Regions from separate parts of the Dermabacter vaginalis genome, predicted to be linked through region 2. Evidence: predicted binding sites of a transcription regulator. Region 2 holds the regulator's gene; the other holds the start of a gene.
The links. Region 2 encodes HrcA, which represses chaperone genes, less so after heat shock. Its sites were predicted from a motif close to TTNGCACTCGNNNNNNNCGAGTGCNAA; they were not measured.
Positions count from the first base shown of each region.

Region 1: a site for HrcA is predicted at 2,776-2,802, ahead of groL (chaperonin GroEL). Genes of this name have one in related genera too.

Region 1 covers NZ_CP012117.1:352,196-357,757, forward strand. Annotated here, with positions in the region: gene DAD186_RS01410 (TetR/AcrR family transcriptional regulator) at 1-717, opposite strand, end outside; gene DAD186_RS01415 (uracil-DNA glycosylase) at 968-1,660, opposite strand; gene DAD186_RS01420 (DUF3263 domain-containing protein) at 1,697-1,933, shown strand; gene DAD186_RS01425 (LytR C-terminal domain-containing protein) at 2,007-2,666, shown strand; gene groL (chaperonin GroEL) at 2,962-4,596, shown strand; gene DAD186_RS01435 (DUF4298 domain-containing protein) at 4,668-5,024, opposite strand; partial or broken gene DAD186_RS11275 (hypothetical protein) at 5,163-5,216, opposite strand.
Region 2 covers NZ_CP012117.1:1,128,437-1,133,998, reverse strand. Annotated here, with positions in the region: gene ybeY (rRNA maturation RNase YbeY) at 1-186, opposite strand, end outside; gene DAD186_RS04845 (PhoH family protein) at 183-1,190, opposite strand; gene DAD186_RS04840 (HIT domain-containing protein) at 1,193-1,543, opposite strand; gene DAD186_RS04835 (16S rRNA (uracil(1498)-N(3))-methyltransferase) at 1,668-2,459, opposite strand; gene dnaJ (molecular chaperone DnaJ) at 2,456-3,607, opposite strand; gene hrcA (heat-inducible transcriptional repressor HrcA) at 3,641-4,669, opposite strand; gene DAD186_RS04820 (DUF3097 domain-containing protein) at 4,795-5,562, shown strand, end outside.

The sequences.
Region 1 (5,562 bases), 780 kb from region 2:
CTCGCGGCTCGCCTTGAGCGCGGCCTTGACCATCGCGCGCACGAAGTCGGTGAAACCCGCGGCGTCGATGAAACCCTGGATTTCAAGGTGGGTCCAACCGTGGGCGCTTGCCCACACTGCGCGCAGAAGCGTCGTGGCATCCTCGGGAGAAATCTCGCCACTCGCACCGTACTTCGTGCGGCCCTCGGTCATGGCCTGAGAAAGATGCTTCGCGATCGCTTCGAATTCGTCAACATTGGTGCCGAGGTCGCGGAATGCCGTGAGCAGGTGGTTGTCGCGACGCGAAAGACCGGACCCAGTAGAGCCGGAGGTGGTGTCGGACTCGGTGGTGCCTGCCGCACCCGGGGCCCCATTGGCCTGTGCTGCCCGGCCGGGGACCTGGTTGGCTTGGGTGAAGATGACGTCGAACAGTTCGGGGTTGTTCACAGCCCAGTCGTGGAGGGCGGTTGCGAGGGCGATGAGGTAGTTTTCCGGATCCTGGTCGCGGTCAACTTCGGTGAGGTGCTTCGCGAGGTCGCCAGCGGAGGTGACGACGACTGAGTTGAGGAGCTGCTTTTTCCCGCCAAAGAGGGAGTAGACGGCGGTGGTGGAGGTATTGCATGCGGCGGAGATGTCGCGAAGGGAGACCGCTGTGGGGCCGCCTTTGGCGAGTGCCTTCGACGCTGCTGCGATGAGTTCGGCGCGCAGTTCTTCGTCGTGGTGGCGGGGAGTATTCATGCCCATGGACTCCAATCGGGTGCGGTGTTGGCGGGTCCGGTTTGTAACGACTTCGTAACTATAGGCCTTAATTCCATGAATGCAACCCCGAAAGTCCCGGCGTACGGCACGCGTAGTGCAGTCATTTAAGAGCTCTAACCTGGGGTTTTGCCAAAACTTTAATGGCTGGTGCGGTTTCGTAGAAGTCTAGACCCTTGCGAGGGTGAGGGATGTCACTCTCGAGGGTCGGGTTTGAGTCCTGTAGTGATGGTTACGGCGTGCTCCAGTCCACAGGCTCGGCGCCACGGTCGGCGAGCAGTGCGTTCGCGCGCGAGAACGGCCGTGACCCAAAGAACCCGCGGCGCGCCGACAGTGGCGAAGGGTGTGCCGACTCGATAGTGCCCACGCCACCCGCATTGAGCATTGGCGAAAGAGAGCGGGCGTCGCGCCCCCACAGAATTGCGACGAGTGGACCGCCACGCTCGATGAGCGCGTTGATCGCCCGCATCGTGATCTGCTCCCAGCCTTTGCCACGATGCGAGGCGGGAGCCCCCGGTGCAACTGTGAGAGCTCTGTTGAGGAGCATGACGCCCTGGCTTTGCCACGCCGACAGGTCCCCATGTTCGCTCGGCGGGATGCCGAGGTCAGCCTCGCGCTCGAGATAAATGTTTTGAAGTGACCGCGGCAGCGGGTGCACGTGGCGTTCGACGGCGAAGCTCAACCCAATGGGGTGGCCCGGTGTGGGGTAGGGGTCTTGGCCAACGATCAGCACGCGAACGTCGGCAAGCGGCGTTTCGAAGGCGCGAAAGATGCGATCGCCGGAAGGGAGGTAGTGGCGCCCCGCGGCGAGCTCGGCGCGCAAAAAGGCACCCATCTGGCGGATGTTCGGTTCGACGCTCGCGAGGGCTTCGGCCCAGTCGGCGGCCATAACGGCAGTCAGGGGAGGTGGCGCGGTCTCGTTCATGCCCCCAGGGTACGGGGCGTGCCTAGACTTGAATCCATGACCGATGAGCCACTGGCCGATAAACCGCAGCTAAGCGAAACCGATCGCGCGATCCTCGACCTCGAGGCACGCGTGTACCGCAGTGCGGGCGCGAAGGAACGCGACATCTTGCGGCTCACGGGCCTCACGCCGGCCCGCTATCACGCGCGGCTCGTGCGGCTCATGCGAGATCCTGCAGCGGTGCGGTATGCACCCGGTGTGGTCCGACGCTTGCTGGGGCGTACGCGTTCCTGACGTGAGGACCGGAGTGCGGCGCGCCGCGGGCGCAATCGCGCGTTCGGTGCGCTACTGCCGATAGCATGTTCTCGTGGCAGATCAGAGCACGTACCCGTACGAACCGGACCAGTTTGACCGCGAGGCCGATCAGGTGGGCGCCCACGGCGCGCACCGTGCTGAGGAGCCGTTCTTCAAGCGGAATCTTTCGACGATCATCGTGATCGTCGCGGCACTTGTGGCGCTTGCGCTCGTGCTGTGGGCCGTCTCTGGTCTCGGTAAGGGGAGCGAAAATTCTCCGGCTCCGGTCGAGTCGTCGACGTCGGCACCGGCAGCATCCGGCGAGGATGCGCCGGTCGCGAGCGACAACGGCGGCGACCGGGGTGATAACGGCGGCGAGGATGCTACCGAAAAACCGTCCGAGGAAGCAGCCCCCGAAGTCGATCGCGAATCTCCCGTGCTCGTGCTCAACGGCAAGCGAAAGCAGGGGATGGCCGGGCGCTGGCAGAAGGCCCTCGAAGAGCAGGGCTGGACCAAGGTCGATACCGATACGGGTAAGCGTTCCAAGAGCGCCGGCGTCTACTACAAGAACGACGAGGATCAGGCCACCGCCGAAGCTCTCGCGAAGTACGTGGGTGTTGAAGCCGAAAAGACCGACAAGTACAAGGCGAACATCACGGTGGTCATCATCGATGAGCCGGGCGACCTTGCCGAGGTTGATAACGCCGGTCAGGGCGGCGACGAGGGTCAGTAGAGCTCGCTGTAGGGCGCGCCACAAGGGTGGACGTGAGGCTCGCCGTCACGCTCCCAGAGAAATTCCCAGCGAGCGTTAGCACTCTTCGCCTCAGAGTGCTTATGATGGTTTAGCACTCGCATGGCGTGAGTGACAACGGGCTTCCGGCAACCGTCGGACCCACCGCCACCCGCGCCGCCGCGAGCATTCCAGTGAGGTGAGAGCCCCACCAACCCAGACGTGAAGGGGAGGGCAAGGCTCGTCCGTCGCGGGCACCTGGCTGGAGCACACTCATACACTTTGGGAGTTACCACTCATGGCAAAGCTCATCGCATTTGACGAAGAAGCACGCCGCGGCCTCGAGCGGGGCATGAACCAGCTCGCTGACGCCGTGAAGGTGACCCTTGGACCGAAGGGACGCAACGTCGTCCTCGAAAAGTCCTGGGGCGCACCGACCATCACCAACGATGGCGTGTCGATCGCGAAGGAAATTGAACTCGAGGATCCGTACGAGAAGATCGGCGCGGAACTCGTCAAAGAGGTCGCGAAGAAGACAGACGACGTTGCCGGCGACGGCACGACCACCGCAACCGTTCTCGCGCAGGCCCTCGTGAAGGAAGGCCTCCGCAACGTTGCCGCGGGCGCCAACCCGATCGCCCTCAAGCGCGGCATCGACAAGGCTGTTGCCGCCGTGAGCGAGAAGCTCATCGCGCAGGCCGTCGAGATCGAGTCCAAGGAGCAGATCGCGAACACCGCCGCGATCTCCGCCGCTGACCCGGCAATCGGCGAACTTATTGCCGAGGCTCTCGACAAGGTCGGCAAGGAAGGCGTTATCACGGTTGAGGAGTCGAACACGACTGGCCTCGAGCTCGAGCTCACCGAGGGCATGCGTTTCGACAAGGGCTTCATCTCGCCCTACTTTGTGACCGATCCTGAGCGCCAGGAAGCTGTTCTTGAGGACCCGTACATCCTGCTCACCTCGTCGAAGGTGTCGCAGCTCAAGGATCTGCTGCCGCTTCTCGACAAGGTCATCCAGGCGAACAAGCCGCTCGTGATCATCGCCGAGGACGTCGACGGTGAGGCGCTTCCCGCGCTCGTCGTCAACAAGCTGCGTGGCGTGTTCAAGTCGGTTGCCGTGAAGGCCCCCGGCTTCGGCGATCGCCGCAAGGCCATGCTCCAGGACATGGCGATCCTCACCGGCGGCACCGTGATCTCGGAAGAGGTGGGCCTCTCGCTCGAGACCGCCGACCTCAACGTGCTCGGCCGTGCCCGCAAGGTCGTCGTGACGAAGGACGAGACGACGATCGTTGAGGGCGCTGGCGACGGCGAGCAGATCGCCGGCCGCGTCAAGCAGATCCGCAGCGAGATCGAGGTTTCGGATTCGGATTACGACCGCGAGAAGCTCCAGGAGCGCCTCGCGAAGCTCGCTGGCGGCGTAGCCGTCATCAAGGCGGGTGCCGCAACCGAGGTTGAGCTCAACGAGCGCAAGCACCGCATCGAGGATGCTGTGCGCAACGCGAAGGCTGCCGTCGAAGAGGGCATCGTCGCCGGTGGTGGCGTGGCTCTGATCCAGGCTGGCAAGGATGCGTTCGCCTCGCTCTCGCTCGAGGGTGACGAGGCGACGGGCGCGTCGATCGTGCAGGTCGCGATCGAGGCTCCGCTCAAGCAGATCGCCGCGAACGCTGGCCTTGAGGGTGGCGTTGTGGCGTCGAAGGTCAAGCAGCTCCCCGTGGGCGAGGGCCTCAACGCTGCGAGCGGCGAGTACCAGAACCTCATCGAGGCTGGCGTGCTCGACCCGGTCAAGGTGACCCGCTCGGCCCTTCAGAACGCCGCGTCGATTGCGGGCCTGTTCCTCACCACGGAGGCCGTCGTTGCCGATAAGCCGGAGCCGGTGAAGGCTCCCGCTGGCGGCGACATGGATGCCATGGGAGGCATGGGCGGCATGATGTGATCGCCTTTTAGCGAAAAGGAACCCTCGCACCATTTGTGGTGCGAGGGTTTCTTTATGCCTCGGTGGGGGCGTTAGCCTTCCTGCTCCTCTTCGCCGGGCACGCGGGTGAAGAACCCTGAGGAGAGCGCGAGGAGTTCGCGCATGAGTTCAAATTGGCCGCCGTGCATGTCCCAGATTTCATCTTCGCCGGCCGCTTCGGGACGCTCGTAGATCGACTCGGTTGTGGTGACATCGGCGAGCCAGCCGTTGTCGTAGTACGCCATGAGGGGTTTCATAGCCTCGTTGTACGCCTTAATGGCTTCGAGCCCTTCAACGGCTTTTTCGTAGGCTTCGCGGGATTTTACAAGGTTCTCTTGAGCCACGGAAAGGCGTTCGAGGGCGGCCTTTTGTTCAGGGGTGTGCTCTTCGGGAGCGGCGTTAATGTTCATGGCTTTAGTGTGGCATGAGTGTTTGACGTAGCACTGGGAAGTTCCGTCGTCTTTGTAGGGGGCGAAGAGCTGGGGGAGGCGGAGCCAACCGGTTTTCTCGTAGAGCGCGATGGCGTCTTGTTGGAGGCTGCCGGTGTGGAGGTAGAGCTTGGTTGCGCCACGGGCGGCGGCGTCCCGTTCGATGTGCTGCATGAGTGCCGTGGCGATGCCTTGGCCTCGGTATTTTTTCCGACGATAAGCCGTTTGACCTCGAGACGGTCAGGTAGTGCGCGAAGCATGACTGTACCGACGGCAGTGTTGCCGTGGACAGCGAGGAGGACGGTGAGGATCGTTTCCGGGTCGAGGGTTTCGTCGCTGCGGCCCTGGTGTTCGGGGTGGGCGGCGTAGTAGGCGCGGTAGCGAGGCTCGAGTTCGGCGTCTTTCTCGGCGTGGAGCGCCGTAACGCGTGGGTCGTTGTGGCTCACGCGAATGATGCCCACTTGTTCGCTCATGCCTCGATGTTAACGGGGGTGGCCCCCACTCCCGAAGGAGCGGGGGC
Region 2 (5,562 bases):
GTCGGTGGGGCCCTCGAGGTCCATCCACTCTTCGTGAAGGTCGCTCATTGCGCTCTCATCCACGAACGTGATGGAGAGTTCCGTTGCGGGATGCAGGAACATCGCGTCAAAGACATATCGGGCAAGATCCACGAATTCGCGCGCGTCGATCTTCGCGGTGGTCTCATTATTGACTTCGATGCTCATCGCTTGGCCTTCTTTTTCGGAGAGAACTCGGAAAGATCCCAGCGTGCGTACGCATCAACGATGTCGCTCACGAGTCGGTGGCGCACAACGTCCTTCGAGCTCAAGTGGCAAAAGGCAATGTCATCAACATTGCCGAGGATCCGCTCAACAACCTTGAGACCGCTCTTCGTTCCGCCGGGGAGGTCAACCTGGGTCGCGTCTCCGGTGATCACCATTGTCGAATTGAACCCAAGGCGCGTGAGGAACATCTTCATTTGCTCGGCGGTCGTGTTTTGGGCTTCGTCGAGGATGATGAAGGCGTCATTGAGGGTGCGCCCGCGCATGTAGGCGAGCGGAGCAACCTCGATGGTTCCGGCGCCCATGAGGCGCGGAATCGACTCGGGATCGAGCATGTCGTGGAGGGCATCGTAAAGCGGGCGCAGGTACGGGTCGATCTTCTCGTTGAGCGTGCCCGGGAGGAAGCCGAGCCTCTCCCCTGCTTCGACCGCGGGGCGGGTGAGAATGATGCGGTTGATCTGCTTATCGAGCAGAGCCCGCACGGCTTTCGCGACGGCGAGGTATGTTTTGCCGGTGCCCGCGGGGCCAATGCCAAACACGATGGTGTTCTCGTCGATCGCGTCCACGTAGTCCTTTTGCCCAACGGTCTTCGGGCGGATCGTACGGCCCCGGGACGAGAGCACGGACTGGCTGAGGATCTGCGACACGTGCTGATCGCGGCGTCGATCATCGCCGTAGAGTTCCGCCGCGCGGTGGACCGCCTCACCCGTCACGGTTTCGCCGCTCGCGGCGATTTCAATAAGGGAGTTCATGATCGCGGCTGCGCGATCGAGCGAGCCTTCCGGTCCGCGCAACGTGATCTGGTGCCCGCGCATCGACACGTCGATGTCCGGCATGATTTTTTCGATGACGTTGAGGGCCTGGTCGTTTGCGCCGAGGACGGCGACGGGGCGCAAGTGATCGGGGATCGCGACGTAGCGCTCGAGAATTTCGGTGGTCTCCTGCACGGTTAGAAGAGGTCTCCTTCAGACTGGGGCGTACCGGCGAGAATATGTCCGTGTACATGGAAAACGCTTTGGCCAGCGCTTTCACCGGTGTTGAAAATGAAGCGGAACTCCCCCTGGGCCTGTTCCTTCGCAACGGCGCCCGCGGCCTTGACGACCGCGGCGAGCAGGTCTTTATTGGCGGAGAGTTCCACGATGTTGGAGTAGTGCTCCTTGGGCACGGCGAGCACGTGCACGGGAGCCTTCGGCTCGAGGTCCTTGAAGCACACGACGTTGGCGTCCTCGTAGACCTTGGTCGACGGGATCTCGCCAGCAACGATCTTGCAGAAGATACAGTTCGGATCGGTGGTGGTCATCGGCTCCTCCTCGGGTGCATGAGAGCGTTGGCCCCACCAGTCTAGTGGGCAAGCGGTGTGCCCACGTGTGGGGTCCGACGCCTTCGAGCGTGCACCTGGGGCCACGGGTGTCATTGTGAACGAGCTACTGCCATCGACCGATCACCGAGCAGAGTGCGGCAAGAGCCGCTGGTCCCGCGCTTGACGCCCGAAGAATCTCGTTCCCGAGTAGAACTGGGGCCGCGCCGGCGGCGGAAAATCGGCGAATCTCCTCGTCGCTTATGCCCCCTTCGGGACCGACGAGGACCCACACTTCCCCAGGCATTTCTCCCGCGTTCGCGGCGCGCATCGCGAGCTCGCGAGTCACTCCACCGAGCCTTTCGGTCGCACTCTCGTGGAGAGCAAGGACCATGGCCCCACGAGAAACCGCACTCTCGATGAGGGGCACAAGTTCCGCACTCGTCACAGCGGTCTCCAGGGCAGGGATGCGTGCGCGGCGCGATTGCTTGACCGCGGCGATAATGCGCGAGCGCCATTTCTCGCGCCCCTTTTCTTCCTTCACACCCTTCCACTGAACGACGCTGCGGTCCGCTTGCCACGGAATCACTCGGTCCACGCCGAGTTCGGTCGCCATTTCGATCGCCGATTCGTCCCGACCACCCTTCGCGAGTGCTTGGACGAGGACGAGCAGAGTCGCTGGTGCCTCTTCGTGCCGCGGCGTTTCGCTGAGCTCGATGTCAAAGCTCGATTTCGACACGCTCACGATCGAGGCCTCAGCCTGGTGCGCGCTCGCGTCGGTCACGAGGATGCGCTCACCCGAGCGCAAGCGCATGACGCGCGCCCCGTGGTGGCCCTCATCCCCACCGATCGAGAACGCTGCCCCGGTGCTCGCTCCTTCGAGCGTGCCTTCGAGGAGAAGGAAGTTCTTCAGGCTCACAGGTCGCGGAACTTTTCGCGGATCTTGGCGAATACTCCGCCGTCGCTGTGCTGGGCGTTCTTCGCACCTTCGCGCAGATCCGGTTCGCCACGCATCTCGCCAAACTGTGTGAGGAGGTCCCGCTCAGAACCGGAAAGCTTCTTCGGGATCTCGACGCCTACTTCGATGAGGATGTCGCCACGCGAATCGCCGCGAAGCGAGGTCACACCGAGGTTCCGCATGCGAATCACATCGCCCGGCTGGGTGCCCGGCTTGATTTCGACCTCCCGCTCACCGTCAAAGGTCGTGAGCGTGGCCTTCGTGCCGAGGGCCGCGGCCACCATCGAAATCGTGAGGCGCGCAAGCAGGTCGTTGCCCTCACGGTGGAAGATTTCGTGCTCCTTGACACGCACTTCGACGAACAGATCACCCGCGGGGCCGCCGGCCTCGCCGGCCTCACCCTCGCCGCGAAGCTGAATGCGGCGTCCCGTGTCGATGCCCGCGGGAACGCGCAGGGTAATCGTGCGCTCTTCTTGCACACGGCCGTGGCCCTGGCATTCGGCGCAAGGATTCTCGATGGTCGTGCCGTGACCCTGGCACGCCGAGCACGGCGCGAGCTGCACCATTTGCCCAAGCAGGGAGTTCACGGTGCGCTGCACGTGCCCGCTTCCGCTACACACGGTGCATTTCTTCGTTCCGGTTCCCGGTTCACAGCAATTGCCGTGGCAGCGTGAACAGGTGACAGCCGTCGGGAACGTGAGCTCTTTTTCGGAGCCGAACACAACGTCGTCGAGTTCGAGCGTCATGCGTCGCAGAATGTCGTTGCCGCGCCGCTCACGGGGAATGGGGCCGCGCCCGCGCCCGCCCATGCTACTCGCGCCCGCGAACGCCTCAAACAGGTCGGAGAAGTCGAACGTCGCTCCCCCACCGAAGCCACCGAAACCACCGCCGCCGAACGGGCTCTGCCCGCCCATGTCATACATGCGACGTTTTTCAGGATTGGAGAGCGTCTCGTAGGCTTGCGAGACCTTCTTCATTTGATCGGCCGCAGAAGGATCGGGGTTCACGTCGGGGTGAAGTTTGCGGGCCTTCTTGCGGTAGGCCTTCTTGATCTCGTCCGCGCTGGCGTCTTTGGAGACGCCGAGGATCTCGTAAAAATCGTCGTTCACGAAGTGTGGTTCCTTGAGAGTTGGGTGCAGTTCTTAACCGATGAAACGGGAAATATACCGGGCGACGGCGCGCACGGAAGATATGGAGGTCACGTAATCCATGCTCGAAGGGCCGAGGATCGCAATGCGTGAAGACGGCGAAGCGCCACCAGCCGCTTCGGTATAGGCGCTCCCCACGAGGGCTGCGCGCTGAAGAGCATCACCGGAAACGCTACTGAGCTCCTCGCCGATCAGCACGTCGACCTCGCCGAAGTTCGAATGCATCTCGCCAAGAAGTCGCAAAAGCACGAGTTGCTCCTCGAGGAGGTCGAGCATGGGGCCAACTTCGCGCGAGAACTGTTCACCGCGCGCGAGGTTCGAGACGCCGCCGACGATCATACGATCCTCGCGACGCGAGGCAAGCAGTTCGCCGAGCGCCTCGAGCACTTCGGTGGCGGCAGCGCGTGTTGATGCGGATTCCTCCTCGAGAAGTGCATTGAGGTCCCCGCCCACTGAGGTCACGGGCCTCGATGCGCACACGCGATTGATGCGCTCGCGCAGGCGTTCATAGAACGCGGCATCCTGCGAGTGCTGAAGAGAAATTGTTTGCTGATCCACCCGGCCCGCATCGGTGATGAGCACAACGAGCAAGAGGGTTTCGGAAGTCTTCACGAGTTCAACGTGACGCACGTGAGCCTGGCGCAACGCGGGGTACTGCACAACGGCGACTTGATTCGTGAGGCGCGAGAGCAGACGCACCGTGCGGGACAGCAGATCATCGAGGTCGTGGGCACCGTCGAAGAACGTGTGGATTGCGCGACGCTCGGGCGCTGAAAGGGGCTTGACCTGCGCGACGTAATCGACGAACACGCGGTAGCCCTTATCGGTGGGGATGCGCCCCGCCGAGGTGTGGGGCTGCATGATGAGTCCCTCTTCTTCGAGCACCGACATGTCGTTGCGCACGGTCGCGGCGCTCACGCCTAGCTCGTGACGTTCCAGCAGTGACTTCGAGCCCACGGGTTCGCGGGTCGCCACGTAATCTTCCACGATTGCGCCGAGGATGCTGAGCTTGCGCTCATCCATGTATCTCATCCTTTCGCGCATTAGCAGTCACGGGCTTCGAGTGCCAATACTACGCGGAGTGCGCGCCCCTCGCACGGTGTGGCGATCCCCTGTGAGCGAACACGCCCCTGGTAGCGTAAACCGCCGTGAATATCGATCGCTACGGCCACGACGTCCTTTCCGGTACCGGGGATGCCTTTCACCCGAAACGCCCCGCGAGCAGGGATGTCCCCGCCGAGCGCGGGCTCGTCGTCGAGGATGTCCAAACCGGCTGGGTTGGCGCCGTTACGCGCGTGGAAAAGTCTGGCGGCATCCACATCGCCGAGCTCGAGGATCGCCACCACCGGCTGCGCACCTTCCGCCTCGGCCCGGGGTTTTTGATCGATGGGAAACCCGTCCGCCTCGTTCCCCCTACGAAGGGCGGTCCGACGGCTGCTCGGCAAACGTCGGCCCCTAAACGCAGCGCCTCGGGCTCAACCTACGTTGAAGGGGTGCGTGCCCGCGTGGCGCGGGGCTCGCGGATTTGGGTGGAAGGCAAGCACGATGCGGAACTCGTGGAGAAGGTGTGGGGGCATGACCTGCGTATCGAGGGCGTTGCTGTCGAAATGCTCGATGGCGCCGATAATCTTCTCGAGCGCGTTCGGGCTTTCCGGCCGGGCCCAGGCCGCAGGCTCGGGATCCTCGTTGATCATCTCGTTCCCGGTTCGAAAGAAACGCGGATCGCCGAATCCGTGATGCGGGAGAAGGGCATGCGGGAGCATGTGCTGATCCTCGGCCACCCGTACGTGGACGTGTGGCAGGCCGTCAAACCCGCTCGCGTAGGGCTCGAGAAGTGGCCCCACATCCCCAAGGGAACAGACATCAAGGTCGGCTCGCTCAGAGCGCTCGGGCTCCCTGCCGAGTCGCAGGCGGAT